3 regions of the Methylosinus sp. R-45379 genome follow, and region 1 is predicted to be linked to each of the others. Evidence: predicted binding sites of a transcription regulator. Region 1 holds the regulator's gene; each other region holds the start of a gene.
What was found. The regulator PhoB, encoded in region 1, activates phosphate uptake and scavenging genes when phosphate is short. The targets are predictions, from matches to a motif close to TGTCATNNANCTGTCAT.

Region 1 (2,263 bases):
GCATTTCAAGATCGCGCCGCCGCCGGGGCAGCCGGCGCTGCTCGGCATGATCGGCTCGCTCACCGAATGGCTGTTCGCTTTCGAGGACAGGCTCTCGGTGACGATCAGCGGCGCCGATCGGTTGATGGACGATTCCCGCGAGAGCCTCGCCGAGCGCATATGGGCCGAGGCAGCCGCCGCCACGGGCCTGCCGGTGGAGCTGCCGCAATGGCAGATCGTCAAGGAAAAGCGCGCCACTTTCGCCGCGACGCCGGCGCAGCAGCTGCGCCGCCCCGGCGCTGTGACGGGGTGGCGCAATCTCTTCCTCGCCGGCGATTGGACTGCGACCGGCCTTCCGGCGACGATTGAAGGCGCGATAAGGTCGGGCTATCGCGCGGCGGAGCTGGCGGGGCGTTCATAGGTCGAGCCCGCCGCCGCCGTCATCGCGAGGAGCGTAGCGACGATGCGATCCAGGGGCCGCCCCACGGCTCTGGATTGCTTCGCTGCGCTCGCAATGACGATGGGCAGAGGGAGCGCGTGCAGACAAAAGCGAGCCTGAAGGCTCGCGATCCAAAGCGCCCCCTGGACCGCGAGCCTTCAGGCTCGCATCGCCCCTCAATTCCTCCCGAAGGTCTCGTCGAAGGAATAGCCGGTGCCGCGCACGGTGCGGATCGGGTCCTTCTCGCGGCCGCGGATGATCGCCTTGCGCAGACGGCCGACATGCACGTCGACGGTGCGCTCGTCGATCTCCGCCGAGAGCCCCCACACGCTGTCGAGCAATTGCGCGCGCGAGAAGACGCGGCCGGGTTTTTCCATCAGATATTCCAGCAGACGGAACTCCGTCGGGCCGAGATGAATCTCGCGCCCGCCGCGCTTCACGCGGCGCGTCTCGCGGTCGAGGTCTATGTCGCCGGCGACGAGCCGCGTCGCCACGCGCTCCGGCCGCGCGCGGCGCAGCAGCGCATGCACGCGCGCCATCAGCTCCGGCGGCGAGAAGGGCTTCACCACATAATCGTCGGCGCCGATGGAGAGGCCGCGCACGCGCTCATTCTCGTCGCCGCGCGCGGTGAGCATGATGATCGGCATGCTGCGCGTGTCGTCGCGCGCGCGCAGCCGTCGGCAGATCTCGAGGCCGGAGACGCCGGGCAGCATCCAGTCGAGAATAACGAGATCGGGCTGCGATTCGGAGAGACGGATCTCCGCCTCGTCGCCGCGCTCTATATGCTCGACGAGAAAGCCCTCGGCCTCGAGATTATAGCCGAGCAGCAGCGCCAGCGCCGCGTCGTCCTCGACGACGAGTATGCGCGGCGCGCGGTCGTGCGGCGCCTCGCGCGGAGCGGCGACGCGGATTTCATTCATTTCGTAGGCTCATCCGGTTCCGCGCTGGCGGGAAGGCTCGCCGATTTGCCTTTGGGGCGGTCGGTCGGCATCGCCTCGCCAGTGACGAGATAGACGATCGTCTCGGCGACATTGGTGGTGTGATCGCCGATGCGCTCTATGTTCTTCGAGCAGAAGAGCAGATGCGTGCAGAAGGAGATGTTGCGCGGGTCCTCCATCATGAAGGTGAGGAGATCGCGGAACACCGAATCTTCCAGCGCATCGAGCTCGCTGTCGTTGGTCCACACGGCGCGGGCGCGCTCGACATCGCGCTGGGCGTAGGCGTCGAGCACGTCCTTCAGCTGTATGGCGGCGACTTCCGCCATCGTCTTGAGGCCGATGACGGCGCGCGGCACGCGCGCCTCGGAGAGGATCTTCACCGTGCGCTTGGCGATGCTCTTGGCGAGATCGCCGACCCGCTCGAGATCGGCGGCGATGCGCATAGCGGCGATGCATTCGCGCAGATCGATAGCGAGCGGCTGCCGCCGCGCGATGGTGAGGATGGCGTTCTCCTCTATCTCCCGCTGCAGCGCGTCGAGGCGCTGATCGGTGGCGACGACGCGATGGGCGAGCTCAATGTCGAAATTGGCGAGCGCATCCATGGCTTCGGCGAGCATTTTCTCGGCGATGCCTCCCATCTCGGCGATTCTGCGGCCGAGCACTTCGAGGTCGCGGTCATAGGAGCTGACGATATGTTCGCTCATGGTCTCAATGTCCTCGTGCGCGATGCGCGCTCAGCCGAAGCGGCCGGTGATATAGTCCTGCGTCTTCTTGTTCTGCGGCGCGGTGAAGAGATTATTGGTCTCGCCGAATTCGACGAGATCGCCGAGATACATGAAGGCGGTGAAATCGGAGACGCGCGCCGCCTGCTGCATGTTGTGGGTGACGATGGCGATCGTGTAGCGCT
Region 2 (2,263 bases), on a different contig from region 1:
ATGCCGACGCCATTGTCGGCGACGGTCAGCGTGCGCGCCTCCTTATCGAGCGCGATGGTGACGAGCGGCGCGCCGGCCTGCGCCGCCAGCCCCTCGTTCGCCACCGCCTCGAAGCGCAGCTTCTCGATCGCATCGGCCGAATTGGACACGAGCTCGCGCAAGAAAATTTCGCGCTCCGAATAGACGGAATGCGTCATGAGCTCCAGGAGCCGCGCGACATCGGCCTGGAAGCCGTAATCGCTGCGCTCGGCTGCGTCGATCGTCTGTGTTTCGGCGTGGTCGGTCACGGGCTCGTCTCCGCTTTTTCTGTCGGCTCCGCCGCGCGCGTCGCTTTCCGCAAATGGAAGCATGGCCGACGGCGCGCTGGCTCTGGCCGGGATATAGAGATCGTCATTGATCGGCAATGGCGTCCGTCGAGCCGCCTCGAGCGAAACGCGAGAGTGATATCGGGGATCGTCCACGAAGTTGCAAGACGGCCGCCATGGGTCGCGCGACTCGATCGCGCGAGACTCGATCGCGCGAGACTTGCGAGAGCGTGGAAAGAAGAGGCGCGTGGTGGAGAAGCCCGAAACAAGACGGGCCGCCCGAGCGTCGCCCGGCCGGCCCGTCCATCGCCACGAACTCATGTGCTCGAAAAGCGCCCTTCCGGGGGGCTGGGGGGCTGACGAAATCCGGAAAAACGGCTTCCCGAGCGTGTCGAGGCAATGGGCTAGATATTGGTCGGCTCCTTTGGCGGACAAGGGGCTCGATATTGGCGAAAATGTGAAATCTCGGCCAGGCGCGCGAGGCCCATCGTCGTCTCATTGTCATCTTTGTCTTGCCCTCGCGCATTTGCCGCGCGATCATGCCCAAGAAATGAGGAAAGCGGCATGAGCGAGACGGAGACGACCGATCCCAGCCGGCGGCGCGGCCTGCTCTCTGTCGTGGCAGGCCGCGCGACGAATGATGCGGACCGGGCCAGGGCCGCGCCCGAGCGCAGCGCTCCGCTCGTGTCCTTCGATCGGCGTGAGCTGCGACTGCTGCTCGATCTCTATGGCGCCAAGGTCGCCGCCGGCGAATGGCGCGATTACGCCATCGATTTCTCGCCCGCCAAGGCGGTGTTCTCGGTCTTTCGCCGCGCCAGCGAGGCGCCGCTCTATCGCATCGAGAAAAATCCCGAGCTGGCGCGCCGTCAGGGCGCCTATTGCGTCGTCGCCGCCGGCGGCCTCGTCATGCGCCGCGGCCATGATCTCTCGCGCGTCGTCGCAGTGCTGCAAAAGAAGCTGGAATTGGTGCGCGACTGAGCGAATTGGCGCGCGCCCGGCAAAAGAAAAGGCCCCGCCGGAGCGGGGCCTTCCTTTATCCCGGATCGGATCGATCGTCCGATCAGTCGTTGCGCTCGCCGAAGAGATAGAGCAGCGACTGGAACATGTTGATGAAGTCGAGATAGAGCGACAGAGCGCCGAAGATACTCTGCTTCTGCACCATCTCCTGGCCATAGCCGGCGTTCTGATAATAGCCGTCCTTGATCGACTGCGTGTCCCAGGCGGTGAGGCCCGCGAAGATGAACACCGACAGGATCGACAAGGCGAACTGCATCGCGCTGCTCTGGAAGAACAGATTGACGAGGCTCGCGAGCACGAGGCCCCACAGGCCCATCACCAGGAAGGAACCGAAGGCAGAGAGATCGCGCTTCGTCATATAGCCATAGAGGCTGAGGCCGCCGAAGGCCGCCGCGGTGATGAAGAACACCTTGGCGATCGACGCGCCCGTGAAGACGATCATGATCGACGACAATGACAAGCCCATCACCGCCGAGAAGGCGAGGAACAGGTTGCGAGCCGTCGCCGCGGAGACGCGGTCGGCGCGATAGCCCAGGAAGAACACGAAGGCCAGCGGCGCCAGCATCACCACCCATTTCAGCGGGCTGGTGTAGAGCATCTGACCGAAAGGCGTGAGCGCGATCTGCCGCCCGCCTTCCTTGGCCACGGCGAGCATATGCGTGCCGAGCGCGACGACGCCGGTGACGCCGAGACCCAGGACCATATAATTATAGACGCCGAGCATATAGGCGCGCAGGCCCTGGTCGATCTCGGCCGTGCCGGCTCTGGAGACCCCGCCCCGGTAGCCGAAGCTCGTGTTGCGGTCGAAATTGGACATAGCATCCTCTCGAAAAAGGCCGCGCGGCCCGGTCTATCCGGCCAATCGGCGCGGTCCTCGCCGTCGAATATGGCGTGCGGCCCGCGGAAAAACAAGAGTCCGCGGGCGCAATGCGGCAAAGTTC
Region 3 (2,263 bases), on a different contig from region 1:
CTCCGGCGCAGGGGCGGCAGTGGCCGCCGCCGCAGGATCGACCGCCGGCGCCTGAACGATCTCCTTGCCGCCGCGGCAATCGACCAGCCAAACGTCATAGACCGGGTGCTCGACGCCATGCAGGCCTGGGCTCGCTGCGAACATCCAGCCGGAGAAAATCCGCTTGGCGTCGTTCTTCCCCGTGTCCTGCTCGTCGACCTCGACGAAGCTCGTGGTCTGCGGAGCCTCGGTCTGCGGACGCGTGTTGCAGACGCGCGGCGTCACCTGAAGCGAACCGAATTGCACGGTCTCGTCTATGGCGACGTCGAAATTGATGATCCGGCCTGTCGTCTTGTCGAGCCCGGCGAAAATGGCGGTGGGATTGCGTATGGGATCCGCGGCCGCCGCGCCGAGGCCGACGAGGAAGGCGGCTCCCGAAAGAGCGAAACGCAGGCGGAAGCAGCGGGAGATCATATCGGCTCTCGTTTCCGATCTCTGGCTCGGGCCAGCCGCCCGCGCCTCATGCGCCGTCGTTGAATAGGAAGAGCGTGGCGGATCGATGGTCGCGGACAGGGCCGCGACCGTCTCGCCTCAAGCCTCGGGGGTCCAGGCCTGATAGTCGCCGCCGGCGGGAGCGCGGCGGCCCTCGGCCAGGATCGAGCCCGGCGGATGATAGGCGGCGGAGGTGCCGGTCAGATTGGGGCGATAGGTCAGCTCCCATTCCTTCGGCTCGTATTTCTCCTGCGTCGGCGGCGTGTCGACCGTGTGGTGCAGCCAGCCGTACCAGCCGGGCGGCGTCGCCGAGCCCTCGGCATAGCCCTTATAGATGACCCAGCGGCGCTCGAAGCCGAGCGCCTTGTCCTTCTTGCCGCCTCGGCGGCGGTAATAGACATTGCCGAACTCATCCGTCCCGACGCGCTCGCCATAGAGCAGCGTCCACAGGCCCGTGCTGAGCGTCGCCCGGTTCCACCAGGTGAAGAAGCGAATGATGTAGGACATGTCGGAAGCGTCCAAGAATGTTTGCGTGGCCCCTTATTGCGTCAAGACAGCGCAATGTCCAGTCGGGCGCGCCACTTCCGCTGCGTGGGCTTTGCTTTTGGCGCGAAGTCGTAGAAAAGGAGGCATGTGACAGAAAGACGACAGCTGTCGCGCCGCCAAGGCGCGCCGCAGAGAGCTGAAACCATTGGCTTCCAGCTCTCGTGGACAAGAGCCACGCGTCGAAATTCCAAGGGACGGCCGCATGATTTCCAAAGCCTCGAGGCTCATTCTTCACGCCGCTCTGGCGGCGATCCTTTCAGTGGGGAGCGCGCGCGCCCTCGATATTTCCGGCGCCGGCGCGACTTTTCCCCTGCCCATCTACGCCAAATGGGCGCAGAGCTATTCGAAAGAAACCGGCAATCGCGTCAATTATCAATCGATCGGCTCGGGCGGCGGCATCCGCCAGATCAAGGCGCGGACAGTCACTTTCGGCGCCTCGGACCAGCCGCTGAGCGCCAAGGAGCTCGACGCAGCCGGGCTCATCCAATGGCCGCAAGTGGTGGGCGGCATCACCCCCGTCGTCAATCTGGACGGGGTCGGCTCCAATGAGCTGGTCCTCGACGGGACCACGCTCGCGCGCATTTTTATCGGCGAAATCAAGCTCTGGAACGATCCGGCGATCCACGCGCTGAACCCGAAGATCGCTCTGCCGGCGACGTCGATCGTCGTCGTGCACCGCTCGGACGGATCGGGCACGACTTTCTGCTTCACCCACTATCTCTCCCGCGTCTCCGCCGATTGGAAGGCGAAGGTGGGCGAGAACGTGGCTGTGGAATGGCCGCTCGGCCTCGGCGCCAAGGGCAATGAGGGCGTCGCCAATAATGTCGCCACCGCCAAAGGCGCGATCGGCTATGTCGAATTCGCCTACGCCAAGCAGAATAAGCTCGCCGCCGTCAGCCTGGTGAATCGCGACGGCAAGATCGTCGCGCCGGGCAAGGAGAGCTTCGAGGCCGCCGCCGCCAATGCCGATTGGGCCGGCGCGCCGGGCTTTTTCCATCTGCTGACCGAGCAGCCGGGCGCGGGCTCCTGGCCGATCGCGGCGGCGACCTTCATTCTGCTGCCGAAGCAGCCGCAGGATGCGGCCGCGGCGCTGGAAGCGCTGAAATTCTTCGACTGGGCTTTCTCCAAGGGCGCCGCGGCGGCCGAGGAGCTGGATTTCGAGCCCATGCCAGCCTCCGTGGTGACGCTGATTCGCAAGAGCTGGGCGGCCAATGTGAAGGATGCGAATGGAAAACCGCTGCTGAAC

Region 2: a site for PhoB is predicted at 794-810, ahead of A1351_RS21635 (DUF2794 domain-containing protein). Genes of this name have one in related genera too.
Region 3: a site for PhoB is predicted at 1,105-1,121, ahead of pstS (phosphate ABC transporter substrate-binding protein PstS). Genes of this name have one in related genera too.

Annotation. Positions count from the first base shown of each region.
Region 1 covers NZ_LUUM01000309.1:90,294-92,556, forward strand. Annotated here, with positions in the region: gene hpnE (hydroxysqualene dehydroxylase HpnE) at 1-400, shown strand, start outside; gene phoB (phosphate regulon transcriptional regulator PhoB) at 595-1,338, opposite strand; gene phoU (phosphate signaling complex protein PhoU) at 1,335-2,060, opposite strand; gene pstB (phosphate ABC transporter ATP-binding protein PstB) at 2,091-2,263, opposite strand, start outside.
Region 2 covers NZ_LUUM01000299.1:14,475-16,737, forward strand. Annotated here, with positions in the region: gene htpG (molecular chaperone HtpG) at 1-350, opposite strand, end outside; gene A1351_RS21635 (DUF2794 domain-containing protein) at 870-1,283, shown strand; gene A1351_RS21640 (Bax inhibitor-1/YccA family protein) at 1,366-2,139, opposite strand.
Region 3 covers NZ_LUUM01000157.1:27,172-29,434, reverse strand. Annotated here, with positions in the region: gene A1351_RS07500 (DUF2155 domain-containing protein) at 1-453, opposite strand, end outside; gene A1351_RS07495 (NADH:ubiquinone oxidoreductase subunit NDUFA12) at 571-978, opposite strand; gene pstS (phosphate ABC transporter substrate-binding protein PstS) at 1,220-2,263, shown strand, end outside.